Regions from separate parts of the Paenibacillus sp. FSL R5-192 genome, predicted to be linked through region 1. Evidence: riboswitches for the same ligand, from Rfam matches in the RefSeq annotation. Region 1 holds a riboswitch; each other region holds the start of a gene.
The links. Region 1 has a riboswitch for cyclic di-AMP ahead of C161_RS04570 (3D domain-containing protein). Riboswitches for the same ligand answer to the same signal wherever they lie in the genome.
Positions count from the first base shown of each region.

Region 2: linked by a shared signal. The riboswitch ahead of C161_RS10520 (C40 family peptidase) and the one ahead of C161_RS04570 (3D domain-containing protein) in region 1 are both predicted to bind cyclic di-AMP.
Region 3: linked by a shared signal. The riboswitch ahead of C161_RS07230 (hypothetical protein) and the one ahead of C161_RS04570 (3D domain-containing protein) in region 1 are both predicted to bind cyclic di-AMP.
Region 4: linked by a shared signal. The riboswitch ahead of C161_RS26460 (3D domain-containing protein) and the one ahead of C161_RS04570 (3D domain-containing protein) in region 1 are both predicted to bind cyclic di-AMP.

Region 1 is NZ_ASPR01000007.1:49,392-54,378, reverse strand. Features, by position in the region: gene C161_RS04580 (HD domain-containing protein) at 1-354, shown strand, start outside; gene C161_RS04575 (TatD family hydrolase) at 687-1,457, shown strand; cyclic di-AMP (ydaO/yuaA leader) riboswitch at 1,699-1,952, shown strand; gene C161_RS04570 (3D domain-containing protein) at 2,226-3,410, shown strand; gene rnmV (ribonuclease M5) at 3,566-4,111, shown strand; gene rsmA (16S rRNA (adenine(1518)-N(6)/adenine(1519)-N(6))-dimethyltransferase RsmA) at 4,116-4,987, shown strand, end outside.
Region 2 is NZ_ASPR01000014.1:467,994-472,980, forward strand. Features, by position in the region: gene C161_RS10495 (YkvI family membrane protein) at 1-388, opposite strand, end outside; gene C161_RS10500 (xanthine phosphoribosyltransferase) at 593-1,174, shown strand; gene C161_RS10505 (hypothetical protein) at 1,272-1,601, shown strand; gene C161_RS10510 (hypothetical protein) at 1,721-1,939, shown strand; gene C161_RS10515 (carboxymuconolactone decarboxylase family protein) at 2,081-2,410, shown strand; gene C161_RS10520 (C40 family peptidase) at 2,484-2,948, opposite strand; cyclic di-AMP (ydaO/yuaA leader) riboswitch at 2,954-3,085, opposite strand; gene pelA (pectate lyase) at 3,504-4,466, shown strand; tRNA gene C161_RS10530 (tRNA-Leu) at 4,643-4,726, shown strand; gene C161_RS10535 (carbohydrate-binding protein) at 4,872-4,987, opposite strand, start outside.
Region 3 is NZ_ASPR01000012.1:279,312-284,298, forward strand. Features, by position in the region: gene C161_RS07215 (urease accessory protein UreF) at 1-673, opposite strand, end outside; tRNA gene C161_RS07220 (tRNA-Leu) at 1,118-1,200, shown strand; gene C161_RS07225 (glutathione peroxidase) at 1,350-1,829, opposite strand; cyclic di-AMP (ydaO/yuaA leader) riboswitch at 2,201-2,376, shown strand; gene C161_RS07230 (hypothetical protein) at 2,492-2,890, shown strand; gene C161_RS07235 (HAD family hydrolase) at 3,065-3,748, shown strand; gene C161_RS07240 (Nramp family divalent metal transporter) at 3,890-4,987, opposite strand, start outside.
Region 4 is NZ_ASPR01000049.1:273,975-278,961, forward strand. Features, by position in the region: gene C161_RS26450 (prenylated flavin chaperone LpdD) at 90-431, opposite strand; gene C161_RS26455 (polysaccharide deacetylase family protein) at 585-1,376, shown strand; gene C161_RS26460 (3D domain-containing protein) at 1,484-2,158, opposite strand; cyclic di-AMP (ydaO/yuaA leader) riboswitch at 2,161-2,355, opposite strand; gene C161_RS26465 (amino acid ABC transporter ATP-binding protein) at 2,574-3,296, opposite strand; gene C161_RS26470 (ABC transporter substrate-binding protein/permease) at 3,283-4,746, opposite strand; gene C161_RS26475 (M20 family metallopeptidase) at 4,931-4,987, shown strand, end outside.

The sequences.
Region 1 (4,987 bases):
CGTTTTATGGATCGCAAGTTATATAAGTATGTAGAGCTTGAACAGGTCGACTTGACAATGATGGAAGAGATTCGGGAAGCTTTTGTACAGGCTGGCCTCGATCCCGAATATGATCTTGAAATTGATTTTCCTTCGGATAATCCGTATGATGTGTTTCGTCCGGATGAATCCACAGATAAGCAGATTCTTCTTCTGGATCGACAGGACAATTTACGTGAGTTGTCAGAAGTATCTGACATTGTCCGTTCCATCAGTGGGCTTCACCGAGGGAAACATCATTTGTATTACCCGCAAAACAAGGTGGATGCGATTATTCACGAATTACCGTCACATATACGCCCCTATTTCTTGTAATCGTGTGGGTATAATCCGATGAAGAATTTCGATATCAAAACACTTTCTAAAAGAGCTATTTTTCATGATACAGTAATCTGCTTTAATGGGGAGTATATGTAGATCGACATAATTTTGTAAATGCAAGCAGGCAGAATGAGCACAATTAGCAATATATAGATCAGAATATCTGTATATCTTCTATATATTGTAGTTGTGAAGAAACAAACGTAATGATGTAATACACAGATACCCAAAATGTTTTATGTATGAGTCATTGAATTATTGAATTTTACAAATTGGATTTTGAAAAAGAAGATAGTCGTTATTTCGACATGAAGGGAGATACAGACATGATGCTGTTCGACACACATACACATCTGGATGCACCACAATTCGACGAGGACCGCGAGGACATGATTCAGCGTGCTGTGGATGCAGGAGTTGGTCGCATGATCAACATTGGCTTTAACCGGGAGACAATTCCAACCACAATGAAACTCGCTGAAACATATGACTTTATATATGCAGCTGTAGGGTGGCATCCCGTAGATGCGATCACAATGCAGGAGGGCGATTTGGAGTGGATTGCATCTTTATGCAAGCATGAAAAAGTGGTTGCGATCGGTGAGATTGGATTGGATTATCACTGGGATACTTCACCAAAAGAAATACAGCATCGCGTATTACGACAACAAATTGCTTTGGCGCGTGAAGTGAACATGCCAATTGTCATCCATAATCGGGATGCACATGAGGATATCATAAGAATTTTGCGTGAAGAGAAAGCGGGTGAAGTTGGTGGTGTGATGCACTCGTTCTCAGGCAGCTGGGAAACAGCAAAAAGTTGTCTCGATATGGGCTTCCATCTCTCCTTCGGAGGACCGATCACATTCAAAAATGCAAAGCAGCCCAAAGAGGTGCTGGAGAAGGTTCCTATGGACCGTTTTTTCATTGAAACAGATGCTCCATATTTGACACCTCACCCTTATCGTGGGAAGCGAAATGAGACAGCGCATGTACGTCTGGTTGCAGAGGCAGCTGCGGAAATTAAAGGCATTTCGGTGGAGGAAATTGCTGCAATAACAACCAAAAATGCCATGGAACGATTTGGGATTCGTTAAAAAAACGAGCAAATGAGGTGAAAAAGGCAGGTAAGCGGAGGTAATTTGCCCTTTGATCCAAATAAATCAAGAATATTACAATATTTTAACCAAATATTCAGAAAAACGTACTTGATCAACGCTTTACAACATGCATCAAAACAGGATATCATCTTTTCAGTGAATTGTTGTGCGGAAAATTGGACAGATGTTCGGGGGATGAACAAAGGGACACTTTCCGATGAAACAACATTACTTTCATGAATCAGTCTCGCTGAGTCTCCGTTATCGGAGAGCGGGGGAACCAATAGGGCTTAAACATCGGTGTATTTGGCCGATGCGCAACGTTCGCTGACCCAAAAGCAGCGAAGGGAACTGCGAAGCCGTATTTGATTTCTTCTTTGGGTCTCGGGGTGAATTCAAGGGCGTCCGCCATGAGCGGGTGACCCAAGATAGGGCGGCTCTCTTTCGCCCGAACCCGACAGCTAACCTCGCAAGCGGAAAAAGAGAGGCAACCTCGTGCATGAATTTCCGATATTCAGAATCATTCGGAAGCCACGGAAGAGTTCCTCTTACACTCTTTCTTTGGCTTTTTTGTTTTTGAATAAAAGAAATATTGTCATCATACGGTAGGTATTCAGGAGGATGACATCATGTTGCGAAGATTGATTCATGGTGCAGAATCGGATTATGTTGGTCCAATCTGTGTTCTGTAGAAAATTTGGTATAGTCACGTCAAAGACATCATGCATTACTTTAGACGGCGAGGCTATGAAGGAGGACGGAGAAGTGGGCACATTCCAACCAGAAGAGACCCATGAGTCACGATCATCCAGTAAGTCTTTCGCGTTGCGGTGGAAGCATGAGAACATGCGTCAAATGGCATTGATCGCGATTTTCTCAATTGCGCTTACAATCATGATCTTGTTAGTCGTTTACGGTCAGGCCGGGAAACAAATTTCGCTGGTTATTGATGGCAAAGCTCAGGTGGTAGAGACTCGTACAGGAATGCTTCAGGAAATGCTGGAGGAGCAGTCGATCACAGTCAGCCCTCACGATAAGGTATCCATGTCCATGAATGGGGCGATTACAGATGGAGACCGAATCGTTATTGAGCGGGCCGTTCCAGTTAACATTACGGCAGACGGAGACACCAAGACTCTGTATACAACCGATTCATCGGTAGAAGATGCAATTCAAAAATCAGGTATTCAAGTTGAAAGTAATGATAAAGTGTATCCGGCGCTTGGAACTGCGATCAAAGCGGAGATGAAGATCCGTGTAGTGCGCGTAACAAAGCGTACAGTGGAAGTAGAGCAACCGATCGCTTACAAAGTCATTAAAACGGCTGACCCTAGCTTATACAAAGGGGATAACCGTGTCGTTGTGAACGGCAAAGAAGGCACAATTGTGCAGCATATCGAAAAGGTATTTCAGGATGGAGAATTGGTCTCCAAAAAAATGGTCGGCAAATCTGTCGCGAATAATCGTGTAGATAAAGTGATCGCTGTCGGCACCAAAGCAAAACCGGTCGTGAAAGAACCTGAGATTCAGACCGTATCGGCTCAAACGTCAACAACCAAAAAGGCTACAACAACGAACTCGAAGAAAACATCTGCCTCGGGCAGCAAAGTGATTACCGTATCCGGGACTTCTTTTAAATACTCCAAAGTACTTAAAAATGTATCCATGACTGCCTACTCTTCCGAAGAGCCTGGCATTGGAACTAAAACAGCTTCCGGTACTCGTGTAACGGAAGGACGCACCATTGCGGTTGATCCCAAAGTCATTCCAATTGGCTGGTGGGTATATATCGAAGGTCTGGGATTCCGTCGTGCGGAAGATACAGGCGGTGCCATTAAAGGCAACAAAATTGATGTGTATTATGACAGTGTGAAGCATGCCCTGAATTTTGGACGTAAGAAAGGCAAGACGGTCTACGTGATCGGTCCGGTGAAGCCGGAAGCGAACTAAAATCGTTTTACTTTGAAATGGGAATGCTATAAAATAGTTGCATGAATGATTCATGCGGAATATGCGGCGGAGGAGTCTGAATTCAGTCTCCCCCGCCGTTTGGCAGAGAAGAGGATATTCCTCTTCTTTTTGCGTTAGAAAGGAAGAAATGGAACATGATAAAAGAAATCATTGTGGTGGAAGGCCGTGACGATACGGTAGCTATCCGTCGGGCCGTGGAAGCCGATACCATAGAAACAGGTGGATCAGCAATCAACCAACGCATTCTGAAGCGGATTGCGCTTGCTCAGGAGAGACGGGGAGTCATTGTACTGACAGATCCGGATCATGCTGGCGAACGCATTCGAAAAATTATTGCGAACAAGGTGCCAGGCTGCAAACATGCCTTCATTCCGGAAGCCGATGCAACGCGCAAAGGGGACATTGGGGTGGAGAATGCCTCACCAGAGGCGATCCGTCATGCTCTGGCGCGCGTACATACTTCATACGAAGGTGCTCCGAGCCTGATCGATTGGGAGGACCTGATCGCGGCAGGACTTATTGTGCATCCGCAGGCTGCTGCACGTCGCATGGAGATGGGCAATCTGCTGGGCATCGGTTATTGTAACGGTAAGCAGTTCCACAAACGCCTCAGTGTATTTCAGATTACACGGGAAGAGTTCTCTACAGCATTAGCGCAAATTGAACGTGAAGGATTGTGAGCATATGAAGAACATGGAAGAGACGATTGAAATTGCAACGCCCAAGCGTACGAAAGAGATTATTCAAAGACACGGATTCTCATTTAAGAAAAGTCTGGGTCAGAACTTTCTGATCGATCAAAATATACTGAACAAAATTGTTAATGCAGCCGATCTGGACGAGTCCAAGGGCGCACTGGAGATCGGGCCGGGTATTGGAGCCCTCACGGAGCGACTGGCTCGGGTAGCCGGTCCCGTCACAGCCGTAGAGATTGACCAGCGCTTAATCCCAATCCTGGGAGAAGTGATGCAGCCTTATTCGAATGTACGTGTTCATCATGGGGATGTGCTGAAGCTTGATCTGGCTGAGTTGTTTAATACGGATTTTGCATCCGTGGACAAAGTCAGTGTTGTGGCTAACCTGCCTTATTATGTAACGACTCCAATCATGATGAAACTGCTGGAAGAGAAGCTGCCGGTAGACAGCATTGTTGTCATGATCCAAAAAGAAGTGGCTGAACGCATGGCTGCTGCACCAGGATCAAAAGACTACGGTAGTCTAAGCATCGCAGTTCAGTACTACAGTATGCCGGAACTTGTGTGTATTGTGCCTCCTACGGTCTTCATTCCGCAACCTAATGTGGAATCAGCTGTCATTAAGCTGAAAGTGCGTGAGCAACCACCAGTGGAGATTCCGGATGAAGCACACTACTTCGAAGTGGTACAGGCTTCTTTTGCCCAGCGGAGAAAAACAATCTCAAACAATTTGAAGGCACGTTTCTTCACAAAGGAGAACCGGGAACAGGCAGACATTCTGCTGGAGCAGGCAGGTATTCAACCTTCCCGACGTGGAGAGACATTGAGTCTGCAAGAGTATGCCACACTCAGCACCGTAAT
Region 2 (4,987 bases), on a different contig from region 1:
GATATGTCCCTACAAGTGTGACGATCAGACCTGTCTGATAATGCAAACCCAGATGCTCGACAAAAACGGAGCCTGCTCCGGCAAGCATGACACTGTTCACGCCAATGAGAATGAGAAGGGTCACCCAGGTGATCCATTTGCCCGCCTTATGGCCGAATAAATGTTTGTTCAGATCCTCATAAGAGCGGGACCCGGTATCGTGAGCGATCAGCATCATTTTGGTACCTAACCAGACAAAGAGCATGGTGGATAAGCCTATGGTGATGGTGGCCCATTTGCCATACTGGGTAAAAAACTGCAAAATTTCCTGCCCTGTAGCGAAGCCGGCTCCAACAACCGTTCCAATGTATGTAAATGCGATCTGCAGCACCCGAAATGCCTGTTTCATGTGTTTCCCCTCTCAGGCCCCTGTATAGTTTGGACATGCGGGTACCATGGTACAAGGTATGCTTGACCCACGAAAGTCATGACAATCGATAATGAGCTTTGGCTTGAAATGCGTCCCAAGGACAGCGTCAAGGCAATTTCGCTTGAACTTATAGATAGATATATGATACTTTTACCTCATAGGATAGGCTTGGGAGGTCAAATCATGGAATTATTGAAACAACGAATTTTACAAGAAGGTGTGGTTATCTCGGATCAAGTATTAAAGCTGGATGGTCTGTTGAACCACCAGATTGATCCTGCATTAACGATGGAGATGGGACGTGAGTTTGCTGCCCGTTTTCGTGAAAGTGGAGTAACTCGGGTAATCACGGTAGAATCCTCAGGGATTCCGGTTGCGTTTGCCGCAGCCTATGAACTTGGGGTGCCCCTTGTATTCGCCCGTCGCAAAAAAACACTTCTGGCTGATCCTGATGCTTACTGTGAACGTGTACCGTCCTTTACCAAAGGAATTGTAACTGACATTATGGTATCCCGCGAGTTCATTCATGAGAATGACCGCATTTTGTTCATTGATGATATCATTGCCAATGGAGATGCCGCTCGTGGCGTCATCAAAATTATCGAGCGTTCCGGTGCGGAACTTGTCGGATTCGGCGTTGTGGTCGAGAAAAGTTTCCAGGCAGGGGCACGCACGATTCGTGAACAGGGTATTCCGGTGGAAGCCTTGGTACGCATTCGTTCCCTGAACGATGGAACAGTACAATTTGACGATAACGAAATGTGACATTTTAAAGGAATAGGGCCTATTTTTTGAACTATGCCTTTGCATGACCGCCGATTTCATTTATAATGGGGTTATGTTAGGGAGAGGAGGCAACACCATGGGGAACCAACCGGCAACAGAACAATTTTTTAATGATAAGCTGGCGGAATCGAAAGTTCATTTTGAACGTGCCCTGGATTGTAAACATACGGAATTCGATGACCTTTATCCCTATATGATTGAACATCCTCAATTTTTCTGGTACAAACGCTATGTTGCCTGGTCAGAATTACTGACGATTGTAGGCTTGTGCGAAGAGTTGTCCTTCTCTTGGAAAGAACAATTTACACCGCATCAAGTGGAGTACCTTGAAGAACGTGTGATGTCCGCCAAAGTGCTTGATTTTTGGTTCGAGAAGAACGACAGCAAAGAGCACGCGCAGCGGTAACTTTCAGTCGGGACATAATTTCGAATGACATGACAGTCCAATACAGTCACGTGAGACCTAAATGACTTTTCATTTAGGTCTCTTTTTGTAAATAAATTTGAAATATAGGAGCCATGAAGATGATTAGTGATACAGAATTGGACGCCCTGCGTCTGTCAGGTGAGAAAGTTAGAGTCGTACGGGACGAGCTGGAATCGAACGACGTGAAGGGCATTGTGGTTGCCTGGGATGGCGAGCAGGTACTTATCCGTCGTCAGAATCGACGTGTCGTTAAGCTGGACCGAGGTTACAGCTATCAGCTGTTCAGCGAGCCGCGCCAGAGTCCACTTAGTGAGTAACAGCTTATAATTATGGCAGGGCCATGCGCGTTAAATGTTTGGAATTACCATGATTTCTTGGCATAATTGGCTCACTCGGGAGAGAAGATAGGTACAGTGAGGAAGATCTGTAACTATAGCCGAGAGGGTGTGCTACAAGCCATGACATTGATGAATGATAAAGTTCATGCCTACAAGGATCAGATTGGAGCATTAAGCGATGTGCTGCCAGGTGTGGTGAAGTCGTATCATGAGTTTACCGGAGAATGCTTCCAACCTGGCGTGATTGATGCGAAGACAAAACAGCTAATTGCACTTGGCATTGGATTATTCGCCAACAATGAGGTATGTACCTTCTACCATGTAGAAGAAGCCCGTGCCAAGGGTGCAACAGATCAGGAGATCATGGAGACCGTAGCCGTGGCCGGAGCTGTTGGTGGAGGACATGCCCTGTCTCAGGGTGCGATGCGAGTGCAGAAGGCGCTGCATTAGTAAGCAATGCAACATAAATTTTTAAGTGCAAAAAAGGCATCCGGTTAATAACCGATGCCTTTTTGTATGTGAATCACATTTTACCTAACATTTTATCATACATAAACTGTCCAGTTACCCGACGTGCTGTTACATAACGATCATTGAAGTATGGATTCGATAACTTCGTGATGCTTACACCTTTACTGCTGGAGGCATGAGCGAATTGTCCGCCGCCGATATATACACCTGTATGTGAAATGCCTTTGCCTGTTGTATTAAAGAACACCAGATCACCTGTCCGAACATTGCTCTTGGATACGGGAGTACCTGCTTTGGCTTGCTGCTGCGAAGTACGTGGTAATTCAATGCTGTATTTGTTGAAAAGATATCTCATAAAACCAGAACAGTCGAAGCCGGCTACAGTTGTGCCACCCCATTTGTAAGGAATACCTGTCATGTTGTTCACTACGGAGTTGATACTGCTTGCCTCTGTGCTTGTTGCCCCGGATGTAAATAATACAGCTGCTCCAAAAATGGAGATAATCAGTTTTTTCAAAATCAATGTTCTCCCTTCGATGCCTACGGAGTTAGCTAAGGGTTCGGTAGAAGGTTCCCTATATTTCCTATGTATAAGAATAATTCACCCAAATTGGTTCCCCCGTTTTCAAACATGAAACTCGGCAATGAATAATTAAGTTTTTGTAACTATTTGAAACTATATTGCATAAATGCGTAATTGTCAAACCCATTTAAAACCCTTCGTAATACCTCAATGTTAGCGGAATTAAGGTTTTTATATGAAAGAAGGGATCAAGTTTGGGTATCATTCATGACAAAAACGTCATTATTGGTTCGTTTAAGACGAATTTGGATAAATAAATAGGTTTGTCATGAGTTAAAAGAACTATCCCGTTATGTAGAATTAGAGAGATTATATTCATTAAGTTGCATATATTGACAAAAATCGATTTTTTGCATATTATCTGATTATCCAATCCACATATTGGATGAAAATTGATTTTATTATGCGATAAATACAAATAAAGGAGGTTTGGGGCGTATATCATAGGTAAAGTAGAAGTGGAAGATTTATAAAAACGAACATAGGAGAGTGTTACATTTGAAAGCGAAGAAAATAATTACTTTTGTCCTGGCATGTACGATGGTGTTCTCAGTAGTTGGAATGGCAGTTCTCCCTGTAGGGACGGTATCTGCTGCAGATGCGTCGGGTACTACAGCGAGTATTTCTGATATTTTGAAGAACCAGCTGCCGGATGGAGGTTGGAGAAAAGATTATAAACAGACAAGTGGAGAGTGGGCAAAGTCCACGATAGACAACAAGGCTACATACTCAGAAATTAGAAGATTGGCGAAGGAATTTAAAAAGACGAATGATCCGCGTTACTCCACAGCTGCAATCAAAGGAATTAACTTTTTGATCAACATGCAGTATTCAAACGGCGGGTGGCCACAAGTTTACCAAAGCTCCGGATACCACAAGCACATCACTTACAATGATGATGCCATGATTAATGTAATGATCATGCTGGATGAAGTAGCAGCACGCAAAGGTGATTTCTCATTTATCGACAGCACACTTGCTAACCGCAGTAAAAATTCAGTTGCCAAAGGTGTGGAGGCGATTCTGAATACACAGGTCGTTTCAGGTGGTAAGCTGACAGCATGGGGACAACAACATGATTCCAGCTCTCTTAAACCAGCGAGCGCAAGAATCTACGAAGTGCCATCACTGACAGCTGGAGAGAGTGTAACGATTGTTAAATTTCTGAAAACCAGACCTGCTAACGCTAAAATTACCGCATCCATTAAAGGAGCGGAGGCTTGGTTTAACAAAGTGAAAATTACGGGTTACAAGTATGAAAGAGCTAATGGAGATAGTAAAATTATCGCTGATTCCAAAGCTGCACCAATTTGGGCACGCTTCTATGAGATCGGAACGGATAAACCAATCTTTATTGGTCGTGACGGGGTAGTTAAATACAAATTAAGTGATATTGATAAAGAAAGAAGAGGCGGTTATGCATGGTATGGCAACTGGCCTTCCAAGCTGTAATTTGTAGTATGCTTCCGTTTTAATGAACCAAACTATTAGCAGCAGTTAAAGGTAAAGCCCGAATCGACATGGACGTCTGATTCGGGCTTTATTGTTATTATTTTCAGTGTTGACATGATAGATTACGCATGATATATTATTTATTGTCGCCGATATTGATGACGGAGATACAATATGCGGTCGTGGCGGAATTGGCAGACGCGCACGGTTCAGGTCCGTGTGGGCTAACCCCCGTGGAGGTTCGAGTCCTCTCGACCGCATCTAATAAAAAGACTTCTTAAGCTAACGCTTAAGGAGTCTTTTTTTGCATTTTTTGATATAACACTAACTTTAGTGATGAGTATTCAAGAGGTTAGTGCTTAGCTGCACGTACAGCAAATGTCTTCCATCAGCCATACGGAACGTTTATTGTGCTGCGGTAACATTAACGCTGTCAATATTCGGTCCTTCCGATCCGGTGGTAACCACTTTCAATGTATTGGTCCCCGTGTTCATGGGGACCTGTATTGTTTTTTCAACCC
Region 3 (4,987 bases), on a different contig from region 1:
CAAGCATATGGAAACTGGGGAAAAACGATTTCATGGACATCGAGGTTGGCTGTGCCAGTCCATCCGCAGCCGAGGCGCTGACGGTCTTCCATTCATTCTCCAGATCTGTGGCCAGGCGGACCATCAGATCCTTGGTTGTATCGTTGTTCAGGGGAATGACTTTGGAGGCTTCGGTTATGCAGGCATTCATGGCTGAATGCAGGTAACCAAGGACCGCCTCCTCGACCGGGATGTCGAGGTGGTGGTTAATCCAGGCGTGAACAGTGGAGAGGCAGCCAACCGAATCGTATTTGGCAAAGATCTGTTCGAGCTGGCTGAATTCAATCCAGGGGTGCAGAGCGCGTGCAAGTCTGATCAATCGTTTACCCATGGCGGCAGCTTGTTCTCTGAGATCTCCAGGGGTTCGCTGAACATGGACGAGCTTGTCGATCAGAGCTATCCGCCATGTATCCTTGTGATCTGCTGCGGTATAGATGCCTTTGATGGCCATACCTTCAAGACGAACGATGCTGGGATGCAACTGACAACGCATGAATGATTCGAGATCTTCAGCATTACGAATGGTACCCTCCCTGATATGGATATCCATGCCGAAGGAATGGGTGAACCCTCCAACCTGAATAGAGGAATCAAGCAGTTTGACATAATCGAGCAGCTTATTCCCACGGTTCACAATCATTCGCCTCCTGTGTTCGTTAAATGTTACTTTAAGTGACATTAATATCCCTTTTTGTTTGCATTTTGTTTAAAAATCCGAATTATATGATAGTTATCATCCCATAAATGTCCGCTTTTTGTCAATAGTATCCGTGAAATTTAATGGATTAAATTTGAAATTCAATATTTGTGTTATTTTATATAACTCACTGTGTTATTTATGTGGCGAAGTGCAGGGAGGACCATATATAAGGAAGGACTATATATAAATGAATCAACAAGATCGGCTCTTACCGAAAAAGAGGGGATCAAATCTAATAATATGCAGTTCATGGGTAAAGATGACGAGATTATGCGATTTTTGATGAAAATGCCTAGCTGAAAAAGAAGTATTAAAAAATACTTTACTTTTAGTTCTGAACCCGGTATAATCAATTCTGTTGCCGATTATTTACGACATGCGGTCGTGGTGGAATGGCAGACACGCTATCTTGAGGGGGTAGTGGGCGTATGCCCGTGGAGGTTCGAGTCCTCTCGACCGCATCATATGAACGATTAAAAAGAAGCTTTCCGTTATTGGAAAGCTTCTTTTTTTGTCTTTTTCGAACAGTATGACATCAAAGTTGAGAAAAAAAAGCCATCCATTACCGGGGCAATACTGCTCTACCTTCCCGCTACGGGTGGCCTGTGTATTATTTTTGCAGCAAGTTCTTGATATCTTCTTCAATCTTGTCCGGTGTTGTTTTGGGAGCATAACGTTTAATGACCTGTCCGTTCTGATCCACAAGGAATTTGGTGAAATTCCATTTGATTGCTTTGGAGCCGAGCAGGCCAGGAGCTTCTGTACTAAGGTGTTGGAAAAGAGGGTGAGCGCTTGATCCGTTCACATCAATTTTCTCAAACATGGGGAAGCTCACGCCATAATTCATCTGACAGAACTCGGCAATATCGTCGGAAGATCCTTTTTCCTGTGCAAACTGGTTACTTGGGAAACCAAGAACTTCAAATGGAGCATCTTGAAACTTGTCTTGCAGTTCTTGAAGACCTTTGAATTGAGGGGTAAGGCCGCATGAGCTTGCCGTATTCACGATCAGGAGCACTTTGTCACGGTAGTCGGACATTTCAACTTCTTGACCGCGAAGGGTATTCACTTTGTAATCGTAGACTGTCATCTAAATCGCCTCCATTTATTTACTCTTATATCTTCTATTATATTGGTTGCAATTAAATATTGCAAAACTAATATGGTGTTAAAAGAATCAAAACAGGCAAGTTGTGCGGAATACGTGAATGAATTGCGAAGGGATTTTCGTCAGAGTGAGAATTAGATAGCCTTGAAGAGATGGATAGAGTATAACCTTATTGTAAGCGTTATTATGGATGAGTATTGGCAAAAATCTGCCGATTCGGTGATCTGTGAGGACTTTACACCGTCATGGCACGGGTGTATGATTCATAACGTAATTTCAATTTAAACTAAATTGTATATGAAAAACGAAACAAACGATAATATCGCTCGATCTTATCTTAAGATATACGAACGATGTTTTAATCGCTGAGTTTCCATTCATTCATGAGTGGAAAACGGGGGAACCAACGGAATGCGCTGTCCAGGACAGTAGGCATTCATGGGGTGAATTTTCCGGTGACAGCCGGAAATAGGGCGACTCTCGCGCCCGAATCCGTCAGCTAACCTCGTAAGCGTTAAAGGGAGAGGCAACAAGCCGTACGCTGGTTCATGGCGTTTTCGCCATGGATTCTTTAAGAAGCGTTCGGGAGGCCTTGGTCCCCCACGCTTCTTTTTTGTTGTCTTTTCACGCCAAGGGAGGAACGAATGATGGATACTGAGATGATCTTAGTGACTGCTCCAAATGAAGCAGGACGCAAATTTATCAAATTACTGATGTACAAAAAAATGCCGTTTGCCGTTCTAACCAACAGTGCAGGGGAAGAGCGCAGACTCCGTAGAATCGGAGTAGAACATGTCATTCGCATGAACACGGCTGCAGCTCAAAAATGGTTTTTGCCGCAGGGCAGCGTAGGCAACGTGTTTATTTTCGAGAACAGCCTGAATCTGACCTGTCGTTATTTACAGATCTGCCGTTCATGGACATCGAAATCCCTGTGCGTCATTACGGAGCAGAGTCATCCTAAGGGCATCTATCGGGGCATGGGCGCAGACCGGATTGTATATTCGCTCAATGGGGAAGTTGGCTTTCTCCTCAATGGTTAATGCCATAGCTTGTGATTGCTCAGGTGTAAGGTGCCTGTTATAATTGAATGTATTAGAATCAATTTCAGAATTCACTCAAGGTATTATGAAATTGATTCATCGATAAACGGAAGTTTGAGGAGACTCATGCAGGATGGTGAGTCTTCTTTTTTATGCTTACAAGGAGGAATTGGCGTGCCGGATGTAGGTGGATTGAAATGGTTGTTTTTTGATGTTGGAGATACACTGGTGGATGAATGGGAGCCGGTTGATGATATTATTGGACAGTTCGTCCGTGAAGCTTGTGTTTTGGGGTATCCGGTGAAGATTGAGACGGTACGCGAACTGTTCGCGAACTGTTACCGAAAATATGAGCAATGGCCTATGAGAGTGGCAATTCGCACATTTGTTAAAGACGAGGGACATCAAAAACAGATTCAGGACAAGCTGAAGTTTCAAAAAGATCTTGAACGTCCTTTTCCTTCAGCAGATTCCGTTCTTCAGCAGTTGTCACGGCATTATCGCATTGGCATTATTGCCAATCAGAGTCCTGGAACGGAAGAGAGACTGGAGAGCTACGGCTTGCGGAAGTATGTTGATGTTCTGGCATGTTCGGCTGAAGAAGGAGTGTCCAAGCCAGACCCTGAGTTATACGCTGTGGCCTTGAAGCAGGCCGGTTGTGAACCGGAGGAAGCCGTCATGATCGGCGATCGGATCGATAACGACATTATACCTGCTCGGAAGCTGGGCATGCGTACGATTCGAATTATGCAGGGTTACGGAAGATTTCAGCCAGAACTATCGGATGACAAACGTGCGGATTGGACTGTTGATTCATTGGATCAACTCTTGCCGTTATTGATACCAAATCAGGATTAGATGCAGATGGTTGTTTATTGGAGTTTGAGTTTTACTATAAAAGGAAACATGTTGCTGTATTGCAACAATAAAGGCTGATCAACTGGGTATAAAATACCGGAGTTGATCAGCCTTTTTAGTATTTAGCCAATTAAAATGAGATTAGAATAACCGAATCGTCTGAATGATCAGATATACATTCAGCACAACGATAATCGCGGCAATGACCCATGAGATGATTTTGAGCCACAATTTGTTGGCGAATGCACCCATGCTTTTTTTATCACTCGTGAACATCACCAGGGGAATTACAGCAAACGGCAATTGAAGCGACAGGACGACCTGGCTCAAAATGAGTAGTTCTTCTGTGCCATGTTCTCCTGCAATGGCTGTCACAATTACCGCGGGGATGATGGCGATCAGACGTGTGACCAGTCTGCGTAGCCAAGCCGGAATTCGAATGTTCAGGAAACCTTCCATAACGATCTGCCCAGCGAGTGTACCTGTAAGGGTAGAGTTCTGACCTGATGCTAACAGCGCCACACCGAACAGGATACTTGCGACCGTAGTACCCAATAGAGGTGTCAGCAGATGATAGGCATCAGCGATCTCAGCAACCTGCGTCATACCAGCACTGTGAAATACAGCGGCAGATACAATCAGGATGGCTGCATTGATGAACAGGGCCAGTGTCAGCGCAATCGTAGAATCCATGGTCGAGTACCGAATGGCTTCTTTTTTGCCCTGTGGTGTCTGTTCGATCTGACGGGTCTGCACAATGGAAGAATGCAGGTACAGATTATGCGGCATCACGGTTGCTCCGATAATACCAATGGCAATATAGAGCATAGCCGGGTTTTGCAGGATCTCAACATTTGGTACAAAACCATGGAGAACACCGCCCATATCCGGTTTTGCCAGAAACAGATCAATCCCGAAGCAGAGGGCAATTGTTGCCATCAGCACAATGACGAGAGTTTCCAAAGCGCGGAAGCCTTTGTTTTGCAGAACAAGAATCAGGAGTACATCAACTGCGGTGATGATAACGCCGTATAACATGGGGATGTTAAATAACAGTTTTAATGCGATGGCAGAACCAATGACTTCAGCCAGATCGGTAGCTGCAATGGCAAGCTCACACAGAATCCATAACATCATAACAACAGGCATGCTGAATCGTTCACGACAGGCTTGAGCCAGATCCCGTCCAGTGACGATACCGAGCTTGCCAGCCAGCGACTGAAGGACAACGGCCATCAG
Region 4 (4,987 bases), on a different contig from region 1:
ATTACATCGTATATAAACATACATACGTAACAATCTACAACTCGTTTCAATTTTAGCAAATAAAATCAAAACATTCGATGGCTCTTATGTCAGGAAGATCGTTTATCTTTGTTCAGATGATCCTCCATCAACCTCTCTGCAGTCTGCACGATTTCGTCGATCTGCATCCGCGTGATGGAATCAAAATGGATACCCATGATCACCGTAACGGTTACTTTCAGTTGCAAGGCTGCCTTTCGGGCAAGCCGCTCACACAGCTCTTGTTCTTTATGCCCGGGAATATGTACCGTCGTCCCGCTTACGCGCTCATGATCCACATAGAACGTGGCTACGGCGCCAATATGCGCCTTTCCTCCGGTAACGAGAAAAACCTTATCTTCTCCTGCTTCAATCACCTGTAAACGTATGGATTTCAAATCAGATGTACTCATACCCATCCACCTATCCTTTTCTATATGTTATATATGGAGGAATTATGGCTGTCATGAGCTAAATCCACAATGAAACTTCTCACACTGCGCATATTTTATGGAGCCCCCGGGTATACCAAGGAGAACGTCATTTTGAAAAAGGAGGCCGATATTATGCGCGTACGCCTCATTATGCTGATGGTTATCGTTATTTTTCTCGGGGGATCTCATGCTCCAGTTTCATCGCGGGATGTTTCAAGCCCGCCAGGTGAATCCGTATCAGGTTTGGATTCTGCGGAAGAAGAACAACTGACATTGGGACAATTACGTCAAAAATATGCCGATACGTTCAAAACCAATGGTCCTTCAACCAAGAAGGTTGCACTGACTTTTGATGATGTACCTGATCCACGGTTTACTCCACAAGTGCTGGATGTATTGAAGAAATACAATGTCAGAGCTACATTCTTCATCGTGGGTAGTCGTGCTGAGAAACATCCGGATCTAGTGAAACGCATCGTTAAGGAAGGGCATATGGTTGGTAATCACAGCTACAATCATCCTGAATTCAGTAAGCTGTCGATGAATGCCTTTCGCAAACAAATTTTACATACCGGGGATATTATTCAACGTTTGGCGGGATATACGCCCAAGATGATTCGGCCACCTTATGGAGACATTAATGAAGAACAGCTGAGATGGGCTGCCAAACAACATTATAGCATTGTGAACTGGAACGTAGACTCCCTGGACTGGAAAGGCCTTTCAAAGGAACAGGTGAAAGATAACATCCTCTCTGCCGTGAAACCTGGCTCCATCGTTCTGCAACATGCTGGAGGCGGTGTAGGGTCAAACCTGAACGGCACGATTGAGGCTTTGCCTGAAATTATTGAGGAACTACGTAATCGGGGATATGAACTGGTCACCTTGGACGAAATGCTGGGATTGCCCAAGGCCAAAGATTAGGATGACCGTGATAACAAATAATGAGAATATTAAAAGGGTGCTGTTCAATCGCGAATTAGCGACTGGCAGACACCCTGTTTGAATTCATTTTAAATGTTATTTTCTCTCTACTTCAGAATGTACAGCTCGATATCCTGAAAACCAAATGAGCTTACAGACTGTTTGCTACCCGGGATAAAGATATCAATCCGGTGACCCTTGATTGCACCGCCCACATCCCGCGCTGTGGCTACAAAAGCCTGTTTTGGCAATCCTGGATGGCTGTGACCAGTTACCAGTACTTTGGTTCCAAGTGGAATTACACTTGGATCAACTGCAATCGTACCCAGTTCAAGGTCATTTCCGAAATAATCGACTGCACCCCAGCCTCCATTTTCAGACGGATCTGCAGAGTATGCCGTTGCTTTTACGTTCACAGCTTTGCTGTAATCGAATGTTTTACCCCAGGCTTGAACAACTTTATTATCTGCGTTGACGTCCAAGCTTGCTGTAGTAACAGTCTTCGCTTGGGTCTTGCTCTCCGTTGCCGCAGCGTCTGCTACATTGTTTGCCTTACCGGGAATCGTAATTTTCAAACCACCATAAATGTTGTAAGCCGAAATGTCGTTGTTTGCTTTAATTAACGTGTTGAGTGCTACTCCATATTGTTTTGATAAGGTGTAGAAGGTATCCCCTTCTTTGGCCACATGAACTGAATCGGCGTGAGCCGGAACGGCTTGAATGAGCATTGCTGTTGTCATTAATGCTACTGCTGTTTTGGCTATACGTTTCTTGTTAATCATGGTCTTCCTCCCTCATTGTGCCTGCGAAGTTAGTTGTCGGATTCGGATGAGGAGCCCACCCTATAGGTTCTTCGTTACATTTGAAACGTTATGTACCCAATTCACCCCAAGCAGTGTGCTGTAGATCTTCCCCCTGCACAATCTGCATCGTTACATCCCCCGCACTCCCTGTCCGGAAGTTTCGGCAGAGTTCAATATATCACAATTTTGTAACCTGAACTTGTAGTAATTCTTACCAAATGGTTTTTAGCATGTAAGCATTTGTAAGAATACTGGTTAATTCAGAAAGTTTGGTTGACCCGATTCCTTTACATTTGGTAACAGAATAGTTACTTTTCCGAATCCATACGTCATTATTATCCATAAAAAATAGCGTTACCGACTCGAAGTCAGTAACGCTATTTGATCACATCGTTTAGAGTACTTTCGCAAGAAAATCACGTGTACGTGAATTTTTGGGTGCTCCAAACACCTCATCAGGTGTTCCCTCTTCCACAATAACCCCGCCATCCATGAACAAGATGCGGTCTCCCACTTCACGTGCGAAACCCATCTCATGGGTTACGATGACCATCGTCATTCCGCCTTCTGCAAGACGTTTCATGACATCCAGCACTTCGCCGACCATCTCAGGATCCAGTGCCGACGTAGGCTCGTCAAACAGCATCACATGCGGCTGCATGGCCAATGCTCTAGCAATGGCGATCCGCTGCTTCTGTCCACCAGACAGCTGATTCGGGAATGTATCTTTTTTATCGTACAAGCCCACGGTGTTAAGCAGATCAGCAGCAATTTTTTCCGCTTCCTGAGTGGATTGTTTCTTCACTTTAATTGGAGCAATCGTAATGTTTTGCTCTACCGTTTTGTGTGGGAACAGGTTGAAGTGCTGGAACACCATGCCCATTTTCTCACGAGTTGCGTTAATGTTATGCTTGGGGTCCGTGATTGACACGCCTTCAAAATCAATCTCTCCTGAGGTAGGCTGTTCCAGCAGATTCAGACAACGCAAGAACGTACTTTTACCTGAACCAGAAGGACCGATGACCACGACAACCTCACCTTTGCCAATCGTCACGTTTATGCCCTTAAGCACATCGTTATTTCCATAAGATTTGTGTAATTGTCTAACGTCTATCACTTGCACTCAACTTCCTTTCCAGTCGTCCCAGCAGCTTGGACAAAATGAACGTCATTACAAAGTAGATGGCTGCTGCAATCAAAAATGGACTCAAGCCTTGGTACGTAATGTTCTTGACTACACTTGCCTGATACATAATGTCCACCATACCGATAACGGAGATAATGGAGGATTCTTTGATGATAGTTATGAATTCATTACCGATCGCTGGTAATACAGCTTTGAAGGCTTGTGGCAATATGATATAACGCATCGCGGCGCCTCTTCCCATACCTAATGAACGCGCTGCCTCCAACTGACCACGATCCACACCTTGGATACCTGCACGGAAAATCTCCGCCAGATAGGCACCACTATTGATTGAAAGTGTAATGATACCTGCCTGAAGTGCAGTGAAGTTAATGCCAAAGCTCAGGGAAAAACCATAGTAAATAATCATCAACTGTACCAACATCGGTGTGCCACGGATCACTTCAACGTAAGCCGTACCGATCCAGCGCAAGATTGCAGCGTCATGCAAACGGAACAAACAGATGATCAATCCAATAATTACCCCGAAGATAACCCCAAGTGCAGACAACAGAAGTGTGTATCCTACACCTGTAGCATAGAAACTTTTGTACTCCCAGAATACTTGGAAAATATTTTGTGATTTGTTCGCTTTATCCGCCATCAAGAGGCTGGCGTCCGTCACCATCTGATTGATTTTATCTTCGCTTTTCAGTCGCTCCAGTGTTCCATTTACTGCAGCTAGCAGCTCGGTATTACCTTTACGAATCCCGATTGCCGCTTCTGCTTGCTCTTCGTCCGGAACAGCAGCAGCAAGTCCAATGATATCGTCCAGATAACCTACAGCAACGGTATCTTCAACGATTGCCGCGTCAATGCGTTTTGTTTGCAGTTGAAGCACGATATCCGAGATTTTATCCAGCGCAGTAAGCTTCGCTCCTGGAATACTCTGTCCGATCGTTTCCTGAATGGAGCCTTTCTGAACGCCAATCTTCGCATTTTCAAGTTCTGCCATGGTTGGATATTTGTCTTTATCCACATTGCGAACCATAATCACTTGTTTTGACTTATAATAGGTGTCGGAAAAATCGATACTTTTCTTCCGCTCATCCGTCGGCGTCATACCTGAAATCACCAGATCAACACGCCCGCTCTGCAATGAAGGCAGAAGACCGTCGAAGCCCATATCCTCAATCACAAGCTCAGCGCCAAGATCTTTGGCAATCTCTTTGGCGATCTCAATATCGAAGCCGACGATTTCATCTTTGCCATTAATCACTTTATGGAATTCATATGGTGCAAAATCGGCACTTGTACCGAGCACCAGCTTTTTACTGCTTGAATTATCTGTAGTTCCACTAGCAAGTGCCACAGGAACGGCAGTCGTCAGCAGAATAACAAAGGTCAACAGCATCATGGTGTAACGACTTATTAATTTCAACCTTTTTCTCTCCCCTTACAATACTTTGTATGCTTCTCATGTTGATGACTGAGTCATTATAAAGTACAATGCATGATTATGCAATGCATTTTGACAATACAAATCTTGACTTGTTTCTGAAAAAAATAAAGCAAACATGATATAATCAATGAATTATTTTCATTTTTGCATAAGGAGTTTACTAATGACAGCTAACAAATCACAAATTCTAACGGTTATTGATCAATATGCTTCCCGTTTT